DNA from 4 places in the Bacillus sp. MN7755 genome. Region 1 is predicted to be linked to each of the others. Evidence: predicted binding sites of a transcription regulator. Region 1 holds the regulator's gene; each other region holds the start of a gene.
What was found. Region 1 encodes Rex, which represses fermentation and respiration genes when NADH is low (regulators of the CRP and FNR family bind a similar motif). Its sites were predicted from a motif close to TTGTGAAATATTTCACAA; they were not measured.

Region 1 (4,425 bases):
TTAACTCAGTTTCAGTTGCTGCACCTACTTTAATTACTGCTACGCCACCTGCAAGTTTTGCAAGACGCTCTTGTAATTTTTCACGATCGAATTCAGAAGTTGTTTCTTCTAATTGCGCACGGATTTGACCAATGCGAGCTTCGATTTGTTGTGAATTTCCAATACCTTCAACTACAGTTGTGTTTTCTTTCGTTACAACAACTTTACCAGCGCGTCCTAAAGATTCAACTGTAGCAGATTTTAAGTCACGGCCTAATTCTTCAGTGATTACTTCGCCACCAGTTAAGATTGCGATATCTTCTAGCATTGCTTTACGACGGTCACCAAATCCAGGAGCTTTAACAGCTACTACATTGAATGTACCACGAAGTTTGTTCACTACTAATGTAGCTAACGCTTCGCCTTCTACATCTTCAGCAATGATAAGAAGTGGTTTACCTTGTTGTACCACTTGCTCTAATACTGGTAAGATTTCTTGAATGTTAGAAATCTTTTTGTCAGTAATTAAGATGTATGGGTTATCAAGAACTGCTTCCATCTTATCAGAATCAGTAATCATGTAAGGAGATGCATATCCACGATCAAATTGCATACCTTCTACTACGTCTAATTCTGTTGTGAAGCCTTTAGATTCTTCTAAAGTAATAACGCCGTCGTTACCAACGCGCTCCATTGCTTCAGCAATTAATTGACCTACTTCTTCGTCAGCCGCAGAAATAGCAGCTACTTGTGCGATAGAAGATTTACCTTCGATTGGTTTAGAAATCGTTTTTAATTCTTCAATTGCAGCAGTAACAGCTTTTTCGATACCTTTACGAAGACCCATTGGGTTCGCACCAGCTGTTACGTTTTTAAGACCTTCACGAATCATAGCTTGTGCTAATACAGTTGCAGTTGTTGTTCCGTCACCAGCTACATCATTTGTTTTGCTAGCAACTTCTGCTACTAATTTCGCACCCATGTTTTCGAATGCATCTTCTAATTCAATTTCTTTTGCGATTGTTACACCATCATTTGTAATAAGTGGTGAACCAAATTTTTTCTCAAGTACAACGTTACGACCTTTTGGTCCAAGTGTTACTTTTACTGCGTTTGCAAGAGTGTCGACACCGCGAAGCATCGAACGACGTGCTTCTTCACTAAATTTAATATCTTTTGCCATAATAATTGACCCCCTTGGATTTTTTAAGATTTATATAATTAACCGATAACTGCTAAAATGTCACTTTCACGTAAAATCAAGTAGTCTGTACCTTCATATTTCACTTCAGTACCTGCATATTTTGAGAAGATGATAAGATCACCTGCTGCTACCTCTAAAGCAACACGCTCACCATTTTCAAGCACTCGACCAGTACCTACTGCAATAACTTTACCCTCTTGTGGTTTTTCTTTTGCTGTGTCTGGTAATACAATACCACTTGCTGTTTTTTCTTCCGCTTGAACAAGCTCAATTACAACGCGATCACCTAATGGCTTTAGCATGAACAATAACCTCCTCATTTTGTTATGTAAATTTTATTTATTAGCACTCAAGTCACCCGAGTGCTAACACACTTATAATAATAAATAATCTCAATTTCTTTTGCAAGTAAAAAAATCATAATTTTTTCGCAAATTACGCTATAAACTTTTCTATATAGAGTTCCTCTTCTTCTACCTTTACTATATGAATCGTTGTTTCCACTACTCGTATGTTACAATATGAAAGGACACCCTAAGTTGTTTTCGCTACAAACACAACTTTCTCCTGTCTTCTATTATAATTTCAAATAAGGATTTACAAAAAAAACATAATTTAAGTAAGGTTTATATCGTAGGTAGCATATTTACATGTTATCCTACCTTATCTCATACACTAGAGTTAGAAAGGATGGTTAAACCATTTGAAAAAACAATATTGGTGGGTTATCGTTACATACATTTTAATGCAGTTATCATCAATTGCTGGATTACCACTTCTTCTGAAAACTGGACTTTATGATAACAGGGGATTTACTAGGGAAGAGAAATTTCAACTCATAACTGGTCACTGGGCGATCATTAGCTTCTTTATTGCATTATGTATCGTACTTTGGTTACTTAGAACAGATATTCGCGACAGACATTTAGATAAGATGCGTTCTACTGTTCCAGCTACGATTGGTTGGATTTTTATCGGGTTCTTCTTAGCATTTTTCTCGCAAAGTATTGCTGGCATGATCGAAATGTATGTATTAGGTATTAAACCTGGATCTGAAAATACAGCGAGACTTATGGATATCGCAAGAACGACACCTTGGTTCCTTATCGTTATTTCTATAATCGGACCTATTTTAGAAGAAATCGTATTTAGAAAAATTTTATTTGGTACACTTTATAAGAAGTTTAACTTCTTTATTGCCGCTATCATTAGTTCCCTTGTATTTGCGGCGATTCATTTTGATTTTACTCACTTATTGGTATACACCGCTATGGGGCTCGTATTCGCCTTCTTATATGTAAAAACGAAACGTATTATCGTTCCAATTGCCGCTCATGTTGCAATGAATACATTAGTTGCAGTTGCTCAAGTTTTAGTAAGTAACGAACAAATTCAAGAAATGATTAAAGAAGCTGAAAAAATGCAAGGCTTTATCGGAGGATTTTTAGTATGAGAAACTCACCATTGTTCATGGCTGCATTGTACTTCCTTCTAGGATGTATCTTTACACGCTTCGCCATTACGAACGTAACAGATACAATCTGGAATATGTGGACAATACTATTTGCAGTTATGGCAACGATTGATTTTAATTTGGCACTTCGCCTTATCTTAGTTAAATTCACAAAGAAAAAACAATAATAAAACGCAGAGGTCGCTTCCTCTGCGTTTTATTGTGGATAATTTTTCAAAAAGTAAACAAGTGTTTGTAACTCCACTGCTAAATCAATATGATGAATTCTTATATTGTCTGACACATTTAAGCGTGCTGGTGTGAAATTCAAAATACCATGCACATTTGTTTCTGCCAATCTATCGGCTACAGATTGCGCTACTGTAGCGGGTACTGTTAATATTGCCACTTGTATATCAGTTGATAAACGTTCTTCTAATTCATCTAAGTGATATACAGGAATGCCTCCGATTTCTGTTCCAACTTTCTCTTCACTAACATCAAACGCCATTTCAATTTTTGTATTATTATTTTTCGTGAAATTATAATGTAAGAAAGCGGTCCCTAAATTACCTACTCCAATAAGCGCTACACGTGTTATATCATCTTGGTCGAGTGTTTCACGGAAAAATGATAATAAATAATTTACGTTATATCCATATCCTTTTTTCCCTAACGCTCCAAAGTATGAGAAATCTCTTCGAATTGTTGCGGAATCAACCTTTACCGCTTCACTTAATTCGGCTGATGAAACACGTTGCTTACCAGACAGAGATAAGTTTTGGATAAATCGATAGTATAGAGGCAATCTCTTAGCAGTGGCTTGTGGAATTTTCTGCTGCTCCATATAACCTCTCCTCTCTTCCTATCTTTATTCATATGCTTTAATCAAATACAGAAGTTTAGCACTTATTAAATTCCTTGTATAATAGAAAGAAGAAGTATTCTCTCTGTATTTTAAACTATACACTATTTTTAGTATGATTGAGAAATATAAACATGGCAAAGTTAAGAAATTATTTGAGGTGAAAACATTGATTTTATTACAAGTAAACGCGCTTTCGAAATTATACGGTGCAGAAACGATTCTTGCAAACATAAAATTGGAAGTTCAAACGAAGGATCGTATCGCATTAGTCGGACGAAATGGAGCCGGAAAATCTACATTATTAAAAATAATAGCTGGTGAGCTATCTCATGATGGTGGCGAAATTATAAAACCGAAAGATGTCTCAATCGGATATTTAGCCCAAAATACCGGGTTAGAAACGTCTTTAACAATTTGGGATGAAATGTTAACCGTCTTTACACACTTGCAACAAATGGAGACAAAGCTTCGAAGGCTAGAGCAAGAGATGGGAAAAGAAGAAAACTTTTCAAACGAGGCTACATATGAAAGATTATTAGCTGATTATGACCAATTGCAATTAGATTATAAAGATCAAGGTGGCTACCAATATGAAGCAGATATCCGTTCGATTTTAAGTGGTCTTGGCTTCCCAGTTGAAACGCACCAGACGACGATTTCCACATTAAGCGGTGGACAAAAAACACGATTAGCTCTCGGTAAATTATTATTAACGAAACCAGACCTACTTATTTTGGACGAGCCTACAAACCATTTAGACATCGAAACATTAACATGGCTTGAACAATATTTACAAGGTTATCCTGGCGCAATACTAATCGTTTCCCATGACCGTTATTTCTTAGATAAACTCGTTACACAAGTATATGAAATTTCGAATAAAGAAAGTAGACGATTTGTTGGTAACTACAGTAAATATTT
Region 2 (4,425 bases), on a different contig from region 1:
AATTTTGTTTGAACCATAGGCCCATCAATACGATCACCAGGTTCCTTAATAAAATCCATTGCCATTATTTCAAGTTCTTGATTATTTCCTTCTGCAAAAAAGAAAATGGGTGATTTAGTGCCAGATGAATGTTCCTCCCAGTAAGGAATATCATTTGCTACAAACCGGCTGTTCAAAACTGGCTGCAATTGTAACGTTATCCTTACTGATTCTTCAAGTTTTTCCTTTGATATACCTACAGGAAAATAAAGAACTGCATTAATTTGTTGATCTGCAGAATAAAGACCTAATACATAATTCATTCGATCTTGAGGTGTTACCAAATACTTTCTTTGTTTCATAATTCCGTCCCCCTTTAGAACTTTTTTATATACACCTATTCTCCATATGCTTGTAACTTTTTTATTCATTTTTCTTCAAGAGCTAACAATGCTTACTTTTTAATTTTTTAACAAACGCATCCTTTCCGTATTAGTTCCACTCTTTTTGCAGGTGATATACCCATTATTTTATTGTCATTAACATTTCCTGTACATCCAATAAAACCAAACGAAAATAAAATAAGTTTGTATATACATAAACATTTTATAATATTGTTTACTAATTATCAACAAGACAAATAAATCATTTTTATGTCTGTCAAGAAAAAACAATAATATAATACGTTCAGAGGTTACTTTATAATAAAAGGTTGATGGGTATGCGTCTGTACCCCAACTTTTTGTTACAGTAAAAAAAGCCCTACATGTTGAAAAGTGTAATCAAAATGAGTTGGGCTTTTTTCAATATTTTCAATTCAAATGAAAAAGAGGTGAAATTATAGATATTCATGTGGAAATTTCATTTTGTGGATACTTACAAATCTTAAGTTGGTGGGCATGTGGTGGGACCCTTTAAAAGCCTTATAAAATCATAAATTTTATAGATATAGCAGCTTCCTTTTATTAATAAGATAAATCATTTGTATGTACGTTTACTCACGCACATACAAATGATTTATACAGCCATAATTAAATAAAAACATTTTTTCGTTACGATAACATCATATCCATATCTTCTGCTGCAGTTGTAATTAGTTTTAAACCGAATGTTTCTTGTAATACATCAAGCACGCCAGGTGAAATAAATTCTGGAGCCTTTGGACCGATGCGAATATCTTGAATTCCAAGACTAAATAGCCCAAGTAAAATGGCAACCGCTTTTTGTTCAAACCATGATAAGACAATACTAACTGGCAATTCATTCACTTCACATTGGAAAGCATCTGCTAAAGCAGCCGCTATTTTCACTGTAGAAATTGAATTATTGCATTGCCCTAAGTCAATGTAACGCGGAATCTCTGTACCAGGTACAACACCATAACTCACATCATTAAAGCGGAATTTCCCGCAAGAAGTTGTTAAAATAACTGTTTCTGGCGGAAGTGACGTTGCTAATTCACGATAATATTCTCCGCCTTTTCCTGGTGCATCACAACCTGCGATGACAAAGAATCGCTTAATCTTTCCTTCTTTTACTGCATTAATAATTTCCGGAGCTAATGATAATACTGTATTATGATGAAACCCTGTTACTAACTGCTCATCCGACTCCATATGTACTTCTGGAAGTTCTAGCGCTTTTTGAATCAATGGTTCAAAATCATCATTTTCAATTTTTTGTACACCCTCTAAACCTGCAATATCATATGAAAAGAATCGATCAGAGTATGATCCTTTAATTGGCATAACACAATTCGTTGTCGCTAATATAGCACCTGTAAATTTTTCGAAAAGACGTCGTTGATCATACCATGCCTTACCAATATTCCCTTTTAAATGTTTATATTTTTTCAGCTGCGGATAACCGTGTGCTGGCAGCATTTCAGAATGCGTATAAATATTAATGTCTTTTCCTTCTGTTTGCTTTAATAGTTCTTCTAATGCAAATAAATTATGACCAGTAACTACAATTGCCTTACCTTCTACATGGTTTTGTGTAATTTGAACAGGCTCTGGAACGCCAAAGTGATTCGTATGTGCCTCATCCAACAACTCCATCACTCGTAAAGCTGATTTCCCTACTTTCATAGCCATATCAATATGTTCTTGTTCATTAAAGTTTGAATTTGTTAATGTCATATATAGTGCTTCTTGCGTTGTAGCATCTACAAATGCATCCGTATACCCTAGCTGAGCAGCATGCGTACGATAAGCTGCAATTCCTTTTAACCCAAACACAATTGTATCTTGTAAACTTGCAATTGTTTCATTCTTTCCGCAAACACCTATTATTTTACATCCGCCTGTTGGGGTTTGCTCACATTGATAACAAAACATATCATCCCACCCTCTCCCAATCATTGCTTACAAACTAAGCATAATACCCGGTGAAATAAAAGGATGTGATATCAATCACAATAATATATAAAAATTTGTGACAATTCATATTGTTGACATAATATTTTTATTGACTCTAAAAACATTACTGAAAAATGTACATCTTTGTTGGTACTTTCAAATAGCTAGTTAATAGATTTAGAGAACTATTACCAACTAGCTATTTTTTGATTACCGATTTTTTGGGAAAGCTCTTTATTTACAATACATTTACATTATCTTAACATTGTTTACATTATTTATATGATATATTTATATAGAAACTACTTAAGAAATTTCATGTACATTGTTATCTTTATGATTTTTATACCAGGGGTGAATTAGGATGACTGAAACTTTAAAGACACTTATCATGCTTGATGCTACTTACGTTGTTATAGCAATTATGACGGTACTGGTATTTGTATACTTGGAATTAAAATCTCAGTAACGTATGCAGGTGTAATCGACAGCTTCAGCATTTAAATATAGTTAAAAGAAAGAGATGGGGAAATTATTTTCTCCATCTCTTTTATATTCCAAAAACTTCTTAAATCTACAATATCCATACTTAATCTTCCTTCATCACATATACTCCGTTTTTCTATTACATTTAAAATCAAAAATGTATTTTGTTAAATTATAATAATCATACTATAATTTATTTATAGCCCTTTAACGGAGGTGTTCTCAATGACTCTCTTCGCTTCCCCATCATTATTTATTCTTGCAATTATTTCATTTGCACTAGCTTATTTCATCGGAGTAAAACAATACACTTGGCTCTTATCAGGATTCAATGAACGCCGTGTACCAGATAAAGTGAAGCTATCAAAAATAGTGGGTCTTTATAATTTAACTGCCGGTGTTATCGCCACAATTGGTAGTGTCTTCATTACACCTAATGCAAAAATAGTATTTCCTATCATTATAATTGGACACGTTATAATCGCTGCTTATGTAAATACACGTATGGTTCAGTAAAAAAAGACCATCCAATCGGATGATCTTTTTTTATAATTTATCAACATATTGCTTCGCTTCTAACAATGAAAACCCAAATGCTTCTCTTACTCTCTTAACTGCTGTAACTGTTTTTCCTTCTTCCATAAGCTGGCGCAACTCTTTATTAATTTCGGGTTCTCTATCTACAATTCCCATTTCTTTCGTAATTAGCTGTAATCTATCTTCCATCCGCTTTAAACGTGCATCCGTTTTCTTTTCAATTTTATTTAATTTTTCAACGATATAAATAAACCCAAAGATCGCTATCGGTATGATCATCCAAAATTCCATGACTATTCCTCCTCATTAGCTTTCATTTGTTTTATTTCACTAACTTATGTAAATTTTACCACAGGACACATTTAATGTATAATAGTAATATACAACACTGTTGATAAAACCTTATATTTTAGGGGGACACTTTATGAAAAGATTTTTTAAGACATTACTACAATTTGTAGTTCTTTCAATTGCACTACATTTATTATTTGATATAGTTGGTTGGCTTATTTTCAATGAGCCAATTAAAAATAAAGAAGTCATTATTTCCTTACTAACAATCTCATGGTTAATGTACATGTACCGAGACAAATTTTTTAAAACATTCACTTCGGATTAACTTAAAAACTTCATCGATAAAAGATGAAGTTTTTTCTTTTTCTCTCATTCTCTCTATTTACTACTGTATAATAGAACTAACATTCTGTCTTTTTTGAAGGAAGGAGTCACTATGAACTTAAAAAGTAACAATATATACGAGAAAATGAGCCAATATTCCGTTGCAGGGTTAAGTCTTGCCGTTATACGTGACGGCAAACTAGACGAAGCGATTGCTTTTGGAACACTTGAAGCTGGAACAAATAGAACTGTCACTATGAATTCTATATTCAATTCTTGTTCAATTAGTAAATTCTTCACTACAATGCTTGTACTGACGTTGTCAGATCAAGAAATCGTGCATTTAGATGAAGACATAAATGATAGACTCACATCTTGGAACACACCTACCAATCTACTTACCTCACAGAAAAAAATCACGTTGCGAAATTTATTAAGTCACCAA
Region 3 (4,425 bases), on a different contig from region 1:
TTTATCATATATCAAAACCATACTTCCCTCTTGAATAATCTTTATTTTCAGACTAAATTATATAATAACAACACATTCTAGTTTCAGAAGAAATGGAGTGAAAGTATGTTTCCTATATTGAAAACCGACCGACTCATTTTACGAGAACTTACCGAAGAAGATGCACCGAGTATACTACAATGCTTTTCTAATACTGATGTACTGCGCTACTATGGCCAAAAACCATTACAGGATGTTGATCAAGTGAAACAAGTCATTCATAACTTTAAGTTGAGTTACCATGCAAGGAGCGGTATAAAGTGGGGAATCGAATTAAAAGATAAGAAAGAACTCATTGGAACAATCGGATTTCATGATTGGTCTTCCGAGCATAAACGAGCTAATTTAAGTTATGCCTTTTTCCCTGAATACTGGGGAAAAGGATATGCGACTGAAGCTGTTTCTGAGGTTATATCATACGGTTTCCATACCATTCATTTAAAGCGTATCGGGGCCATTGTATTTCTTGAAAATGAGGCTTCCAATAAAGTTCTATTAAAATTAGGTTTTGAAAAAGAAGGAGTTCTAAAAAATTATATGTATCAAGATGATATCCCCTATGACACAAATTATTATTCTTTATTAAAATCGGTTTAATAGAATTCATGTGTAAAAAACTTGCTTCAGAACAACAGATATAGGTAGTAAATTTTTAATGAAGGATGCGAAGTACTATACATTATAAGACATTAAAAAAGGGATATGAGCAAGCTCTTACTCATGTCCCTTTTTTACGTTCTTTTTCTGTTTTCGCAATGCTTTTGGAATGTATACGCAGAAAGGTTCGCTTTCCATGTAATCCCCCGTCATTGCATATGCTCTAGAACGAGATTCCCCACAAACATATCGAAACTCACAAACACCACACTTCCCCTTATACTTGTCAGGATTACGAATATTTTGAAAAACAGGGGAGTTTCGATAGATTTCAGCTAGCGATGTTGTTCTGATATTCCCGGTTTTAATCGGCAATAACCCACTTGGATATACATCTCCAATATGAGAAATAAATACAAAACCGTTTCCATCATTCACCCCTTTTGGAGCACGCCCAAGCCCATCAACTCGCCCAGTCGTCCCATTCATCAATACATCCTGATATTGAATGACCTGATTTTCCTTTTTATGTTCTTTCATTTTTTCTTGAATCACAACACGTCTATAGTGCTGACCAGCTGTTGTTTTAATATCAAAAGAAACCTTTTTACTAAGCTGATATAGCCAATGGAATACCCTTTCATGTTGGGCTGGTGAAATCATATCTTTTTCCTTACCTCGCCCTGTTGGAACTAAGAAAAATATACTCCAAAGTACACATTCTAATTCTTCTATTAACATTGCCATCTCTTCAAGTACATCCACATTATAATTAGAAACAACAGTATTAATTTGAATAGGAATTTTTAATTCATGCAAATAACGAATCGCATTCATCGTTAATTGAAATGAGCCTTCTGTCCCTCTAAAATGATCGTGTATTTCAGCTGTTGTTCCATCTAAACTAAATGCCCATCTAGCAAGTCCTACTTCTTTTGCTTTTTGAATCGTTTCTTTCGTAACGTTCGGAGTAGCACTTGGCGTCATAGATACTCGAACACCTTTTTTCACTGCATATTCCGCAATATCATATACATCTGGACGCATTAATGGATCTCCACCAGTAAATACAAGCATTGGATTTTCCATTTCATATATATCATCGATTAGTTTTTTTCCTTCTCCGAATGTTAGCTCTAGAGGATGACGATGATACTGTGCTTCTGCACGACAATGCAGACATTTTAATTGACATGCTCTTATCAACTCCCATATTACAATAAATGGATTTTTATTAAAATCACGATTCATCAAGATTAACCCTCCCATCAATTGATATTCTAATTGTAAAGTTATATATGTATTTATGGTGTGAGATGCATCACATATCATACTCTTCCTACCCTGTTGTTGATCTAATGTCTCTACCTTCCTCTTCAACAATTACAGAATCTCTTTTTTCAATATAAATACCCCTTTAGACTAAATTATCTAAAGGGGTAAAACTACACAACTTTTTATAAACATCGCGGCTTTCTTCAACACATCAAATTTAAATTAAGTTTTTTAAAATTGTATTTTTAAAGGTTTTCAACAGCATTACCTCTTTTCTAAAACCATAAAGAACGTACTATCTGGTAACGCAACCGCATTCCCAGACTCATCTGTAAAATCGATTTTCTCGCTAAGATGATTTGTATATCCATCCTGCAAATAGTTCATAGCTTGAACAATGTTTACTCTATCTCCAAAAATCCCCTTTACGAAATCCTTATAGTCGTTTGGCGTAAAGATTCCAAACTGCTCCTGCACTTCATGAACGAAGGAGTCCTCGCCCCAAGTATACGTATATAAAAACTCCATTGCATCATTAACAGACATTTTGACTGTATTGTCTGCAAGTACCTCATAATGGATTATACGCCCCTTAAATTCTTGGACATACTGCTCTAAGAACTTCATTCCGCCTGCATCTTTAAAACGAATCACCCGCATTAACCTTTTATCTTCGGTCATGATGCCATCACGAATGATAATACGACCTCCTGGCTTTAACACCTCATAGGCACTCTGCAGCCCTTTTTTAATTACTTCATGATTGAATTTCTTACCTTCATACTCGATATAAGAGAACAGCTCATGAAGGATAGAAGAATATACAATCGTATCAACCGATTCTTTTTCAAACGAGCTGCGTAAGTTGATTGCATCCCCTTTAATGACGTCCCAAGAACGCCCCTCGTTCTGCTTCTTCTTTTTCAACGTATCAATCACGTTTTCGGAAATATCGATACCGTAGATTCGTTTATCCTCGTTCTCTTCTTCGATCATGTCTAACATGACACCACCACCGGCTCCGACATCTACAATCGTATCTCCCTTTATATAATCAAGAATAATTCGTTTATCATCAGCTGAGCTATTCATATGCTCCAGATACACTTCTTCGTTATGGAATCTATCATATGCATCCTTACGTAACCCGAAGAAATCAAACAGCAGCACATTTGCCCGAGCATGCATCATATCTATCTTTTCTGCCTCTACACAGAAGGTAATTAAAGCCTCACCTACAGCAGAAAACTGAAACGACACATACGCAGTCTTCATATCTTCATCGACTTTAACCTCAAAAGAAACATGTGTTGTATTCGGCTTCTCGTTCTCACGGTACTCCCGTAGATACTTCTCAATAACCCGCTTACGATACACGTTGTCCTTTTTCTCGCCTTTGAAATCATAGTGCAACTGCTGCATCAATTTCTCGAAATGTATATGCTGAACCTTTCTAGTGCCTATCTCGTTCTTTAACATAACAAAAACTGTCCAAATATCCTCAAAGCTAAGAGCATGCATAGACGGTTCTACATACCACAAATCCTTATCGGATAAGAATGTTTGAACGTCACCCTTCTCGCTCCCCATAATTATATCTTTTTCAAATGCTGACTCCTTATGTTTTGGCGTGAGTCTATGTATGCGAGAAGTAAATGGCTCCACATAACCATCAAATAGACCATCAATTGTAATCTTCACATCGTTCTTTACTTCACTCCACAAGGATTTTGATACGCCCTCAATAATACATTGGTTAAGATAGTATAGAATCTCTTTTAACCTAACGTCCCCGTACTCTTCTTTATACGTGTTAATCAAATCAACATGAGAGCCCAAACGAGCCTCCCCGCGTATATACTGCCCGATTAATCCATGTGTTCTAATTAAATCTCGAACAAACAAATACTCAGTAGAGTTTAAATTTGTCTCTATACGTTCGTTAAACTGAATATCACTAAAGATATCAGCAGAACCCTCGTTATGTACCAATAGATTAATCCCGCTTTTCTTCCATTGCTCCCGCTGTTTTAAAGATCCTACCTTTGCAAGCTCACTATACGTTAGTACCCTTTCAATAATACGATACGCTTCTTCATCTAAAGGCAACCCATCTAACACTTGCAGCGTACGGTGTACATAGTACAACACCGCATCTGTTTTTAATGCACCAAGTACTTGTACATTCTCATAGTTTTGATGTATCTCCTCTGCCTCGATTAGATGCTTTAACCACGTAGGGAGAGCATCAGAAATCCCTTCAATGTATGTATTTAGAACTTCAATGTTTTTCAACTTATTTACCCCCATATATAATCAATATCTGTAGTGAGTTCTGAGATACCTTCTCCAAAAAGAGCGTCACCTTATGTCCCTCCCCCTAAATGCTACTACTTGCTTTTTACCATCTACACCTCTTTCAAATACAAATGCATCAAACCCAGTCTTTTTATTATGTAAAAGAGAGTTATCAATTTCGTTACTAACATGCCAAGGTTGTAACACATTCTTTTG
Region 4 (4,425 bases), on a different contig from region 1:
GGCGTTCTTTACACTTTTTACCGACTGTATACTTTGCTATTATTCCACGTGAAACACTTGTGCCTCGTATTACACAAGCAGTTGAGGATATGAACACACGTGTAGAAAATGGCGAGACAGTGGCATCTTGTATTAACTTTATTACAGGACCTAGTAACTCGGCAGATATTGAAATGAATCTTGTTGTCGGGGTACATGGACCATTAAAAGCAGTATATTTCATCGTATAAAAGAGGGGAAAGCAGGCCAGAAAATGGCCTGCTTTTTTAATAGAATAGAGATAATATGAAGTAGAAGTTCTCTCCTTTTTTTGCTATGTTCTTCTGGAAAGGAGAGGAAGGGATGTTCACTTATTTATATGCATTGTTAGTGGGGATGGTGTTTGGTTCTTTTTTTATGTTAATTGCGATGAGAGTTCCACAAGGTGAGTCTATCATTACCCCTCGTTCACATTGTCATTATTGTAAGTACATGCTAATGCCAAAAGAATTAATTCCAATCATTTCTTTTTGTATACAAGGAGGACGTTGTACGAATTGTAAGAGGAAAATTTCAATTTTGTACGTAGTATTTGAACTTATAACCGGAATAATATTTCTTCTTACTGTATATATGATTGGGGTGGAACGAGAGCTTATCATCATTTTATCGCTTTTTTCGTTACTTCTTATTATTTCAGTTACAGATTACATATATATGTTAATCCCTAATCGCATTTTAGCTTGGTTTGCTTGTTTACTCATTTTAGAATGTGCTTTTGTGCCGTTAGTTACTTTGATAGATAGTATAGTTGGTAGTGGCGTTATATTCATTTTATTATATTGCATGCAAAAGATATATCCAGAAGGGCTTGGTGGAGGAGATATAAAATTACTTTCGTTACTTGGATATATAGTGGGACTGAAGGGGATTTTTATGATTTTATTTTTAGCATCTTGCTTTAGTCTTTGTTTCTTTGGAGCTGCTATAGTATTAAAACGTATGAAAATGAGGACCCAAATTCCGTTTGGCCCTTTTATTACCCTTGGGGCAATATGTTATATGTTGGTTACATATACAAAATAGAGAGGGGATAGAAAATGAATGTATATATGGATGATCAAAGAAGTTGTCCGTACGGGTATGTTTTGGCAACTACAGTAGAATCTGCGTTACAATTTGTTCGGAGTAATAAGGTAAACATCCTCTCTCTTGACTTTAACATGGGATGGAGGCAAAAGAATGGGGCGGAATTTGTAGAAGCCTTTTGTACAGAAGGTCTATATGTTAATGAAATTCACCTTCATACAAATGATGTCATCGGTATACATCAGATGAAACAGGGAATTGCGAAGGGGAAAGAGCAAAGAGAAATTGATCCTCATATTGTCGTTAAATATGTGGGGAGTTAAAAACTCCAAAGTAAAACTTTGGAGTTTCTAATGTTTCATATGTGCTTGTAAAGGTATGATTTCCTCTGTTTGAGCTGCGACTAATTCAGTTTCTTCTTGTTCAAAAACAGGCGCTTTCTTTGTTAAGTAATGATAGACCATACCGACAAATACCGATCCGCCAATAATGTTACCGATTGTAACAGGAATTAAGTTATGAATAGCACCTGCAAAAGAAATTGTCTCAGGATGCGGTGAAACTAAAGATAGAGCAAACAGTGATAAGTTTGCGATGCTATGCTCATAACCAGATAAGAAGAATGTGAAAACAAGTAGCATCATCACCATTATTTTTGCTGTATCACCTTTAACTTGGGAAGGTAAGAAGCAGGCGAGACATACGAGCCAGTTACATAAAATTGCTTTAAAGAATAATTGCATTGTAGGTGTGTTCATTTTTCCTTCCACTACTTTATTCATTAAATGACCGTGATCGATTGCTTCGAAAATGCCAGTTGCGTAAAATAGTAAGGCAAAGAATAAAGCACCGGCTAAGTTACCTGCATAACAAGCAACCCAGTTACGAAGTGTATCAGAAATCGTTGTTTCTTTTCTTAAAGTTGCCACTGTGAAATACATTGTATTTCCAGTAAACAATTCAGCACCACCATATATAATAAGTACGAGAGCAATTCCGAAAAACATAGAAGCTGCTAAATAAGTTGCTGGTGAATCTGCAATGTGAAAAAAGTTACCTAATTTAAAACATAGAACAATAATAAAACCGATATAAATACCCGCAAGTGCTGCACGAATGAAATATTGCATCGGGTTTGTATCTAGTATTTGTTTTTTGCTTTTAGCCAGTTTGACAACATAATCTAATCCTTGTTCTAGCATGAGTAATACGCTCCTTTAGTACATCATCTATAAATACTCCTTATATGAATAAAGTACATGGATTTAGTCATAGTTTCAATAAGTTTGTGCAATGTTTCACAAAAAGGACATACATACATAAGGAAAACGCTTACAATAAATAGTATAATGGAATTTTTTCTGGACATAGAGAGGGGACAAGGGAAAAAGAAAAAGCGCTGTAATTACAGCGCTTTTTCGTCTAAATTCTTTTCTACTTTTGTTTCTACTTCTTTCGAGAAGAACCAACCGCCAACTGCGATTCCAACTAATACAATCCAGAATGTAAGCTTCCATGGTGTAGATTCTGGGAATGAATGCGGAATTACATTTAATGCAGGGTGTGCTAACGTATAAACTGCTAATTTCACACCAACCCAACCTACAATTAAGAATGCTGCAGTTTCAAGTCCTGGTTTACGTTTTAATATTTGTACGAAAGCAGTTGCTGCAAATCGCATAATGATTAATCCGATAAGTCCACCTACAAAGATAACAACGAATTGCCCTGTATCAAGACTACCAATTGTACCTAATCCTGTTTTCGGTAAAGTCATTGCTAATGCAACGGCAGCTAAAATAGAATCAACTGCGAAGGCAATATCTGCAACCTCAACTTTAAATACAGTCCACCAAAAGTTCTCTTGTTTTTTCTTTGCTTCTTTTTCTTCTGTTTCTTCATCCGTATTCTTTTTAACATACGTTTTAAATAAATGATTACCAGCGATAAACATAAGGTAAATTGCACCGATTGCTTGCACTTGCCATACATCGACTAAGAACGAGATCATAAATAACGATCCGAATCGGAAAACAAATGCCCCCGCTAATCCGTAAAATAGTGCTTTTTTACGTTTTTCTTCTGGTAAATGTTTTACCATAATTGCAAGAACAAGCGCGTTATCAGCCGCTAAAATCCCCTCAAGTGCAATTAGGATGAGTAATACCCAACCATACTCCAATAATAATGATACATCCATGTACATTCTCCTCTCATTTCTATAAGTACTAAATAAGTGAAGAATTTCCCCACTATTTAGTTTCCCCATACTCCTGCCTATTAACTTTGGAATAATTTGGTAACGAATACAAAAAAGACCTCTGCCGTTAATAGGCAAAGGTCTTGCTAGACATATGTAATGAAAATGCCAACAAAGCCGGAAGAACTAAGTTCTACGTAATGACGACTTTGTTTCCAAGAAACATTCTTGGACGCTACTCCCCTTTGGAGATATGCTGTTGTATTCTCATTATATGGATAATTTATACGGTTGTCAACCTGTTAAAATATCTTCATTCGGATATTTTATTTTCCGGTTCTTTTTACGTGCAAAGGAAAAAGCCAATGTTAAAGGTCCCATTTTCCCAAAAAACATCATAAAGATAATAATAGCTTTTCCAATCATAGTTAAGTGGGGTGTGAAATTCATACTGAGGCCAACAGTCCCAAATGCTGAAAATACTTCGAAAGCACTCATTAATAGAGGAACTTGCTCAGTAATACTTAAAATTAAAATAGCGAAAAAGATAAATGAAATAGAAATAATAGTGATGGTCAATGATTTGACAATGAGAGTATCTTTAATTGATTTTTTAAATACGACAATATCATCTTGTTCTTGTAAAAATTTAAACACCCCAAAAAACATGATTAAAAATGTTGTTAACTTAATCCCGCCACCAGTTGAAGCACTACCAGCACCAATAAACATAAGGAGCATCATTAATAGTAAGGAAGGTTTGGATAATGCAGAAATATCAACCGTATTAAATCCGGCAGTTCGCGTTGAAATGGCTTGGAAATAAGCAGCCATTCCCTCTTCAAATGGGGTAAAGCCTCTCATAGAAAGAGAATTGTGGAACTCGAATATAAAAATAAAAACAGTCGCAATAATATTAATGATTAGAGTAGAAGAGAGCATAAGTTTTGAGTGTAATGTAAGGTTTTTAAAATTTTTCTTTCTCTTTATATCTACGATTACTGTAAAACCAATCCCACCTAAAATAATGAGGGAGGAAATAACGAGATTGACAAGAACGCTATGAGAATGGGACATTAAATTATCACTCCACACAGAAAAACCTGCATTGTTAAAAGCAGAAATCGAATGAAAAAAGCTATAATAGACCCCTTTAG

Region 2: hcp (hydroxylamine reductase) is a predicted target of Rex. The motif match lies at 2,382-2,399, and genes of this name have one in related genera.
Region 3: ACYVEC_RS27095 (TIGR04053 family radical SAM/SPASM domain-containing protein) is a predicted target of Rex. The motif match lies at 1,946-1,963, and genes of this name have one in related genera.
Region 4: ACYVEC_RS08830 (formate/nitrite transporter family protein) is a predicted target of Rex. The motif match lies at 2,355-2,372, and genes of this name have one in related genera.

The regions. Positions count from the first base shown of each region.
Region 1 covers NZ_BTRL01000038.1:6,796-11,220, forward strand. The annotation lists gene groL (chaperonin GroEL) at 1-1,162, opposite strand, end outside; gene groES (co-chaperone GroES) at 1,201-1,485, opposite strand; gene ACYVEC_RS29920 (CPBP family intramembrane glutamic endopeptidase) at 1,887-2,636, shown strand; gene ACYVEC_RS29925 (YdiK family protein) at 2,633-2,824, shown strand; gene ACYVEC_RS29930 (redox-sensing transcriptional repressor Rex) at 2,854-3,483, opposite strand; gene ACYVEC_RS29935 (ABC-F family ATP-binding cassette domain-containing protein) at 3,671-4,425, shown strand, end outside.
Region 2 covers NZ_BTRL01000007.1:267,334-271,758, reverse strand. The annotation lists gene ACYVEC_RS06575 (condensation domain-containing protein) at 1-341, opposite strand, end outside; gene hcp (hydroxylamine reductase) at 1,032-2,318, opposite strand; gene ACYVEC_RS06565 (DUF3784 domain-containing protein) at 3,051-3,341, shown strand; gene ACYVEC_RS06560 (hypothetical protein) at 3,372-3,653, opposite strand; gene ACYVEC_RS06555 (hypothetical protein) at 3,787-3,981, shown strand; gene ACYVEC_RS06550 (serine hydrolase domain-containing protein) at 4,093-4,425, shown strand, end outside.
Region 3 covers NZ_BTRL01000028.1:54,504-58,928, forward strand. The annotation lists gene ACYVEC_RS27090 (GNAT family N-acetyltransferase) at 106-636, shown strand; gene ACYVEC_RS27095 (TIGR04053 family radical SAM/SPASM domain-containing protein) at 754-1,887, opposite strand; gene ACYVEC_RS27100 (class I SAM-dependent methyltransferase) at 2,176-4,221, opposite strand.
Region 4 covers NZ_BTRL01000008.1:343,076-347,500, forward strand. The annotation lists gene ACYVEC_RS08815 (LutC/YkgG family protein) at 1-230, shown strand, start outside; gene ACYVEC_RS08820 (prepilin peptidase) at 343-1,065, shown strand; gene ACYVEC_RS08825 (cyclic-phosphate processing receiver domain-containing protein) at 1,080-1,391, shown strand; gene ACYVEC_RS08830 (formate/nitrite transporter family protein) at 1,419-2,270, opposite strand; gene ACYVEC_RS08835 (TerC family protein) at 2,474-3,268, opposite strand; yybP-ykoY riboswitch at 3,359-3,524, opposite strand; gene ACYVEC_RS08840 (TrkH family potassium uptake protein) at 3,563-4,425, opposite strand, start outside.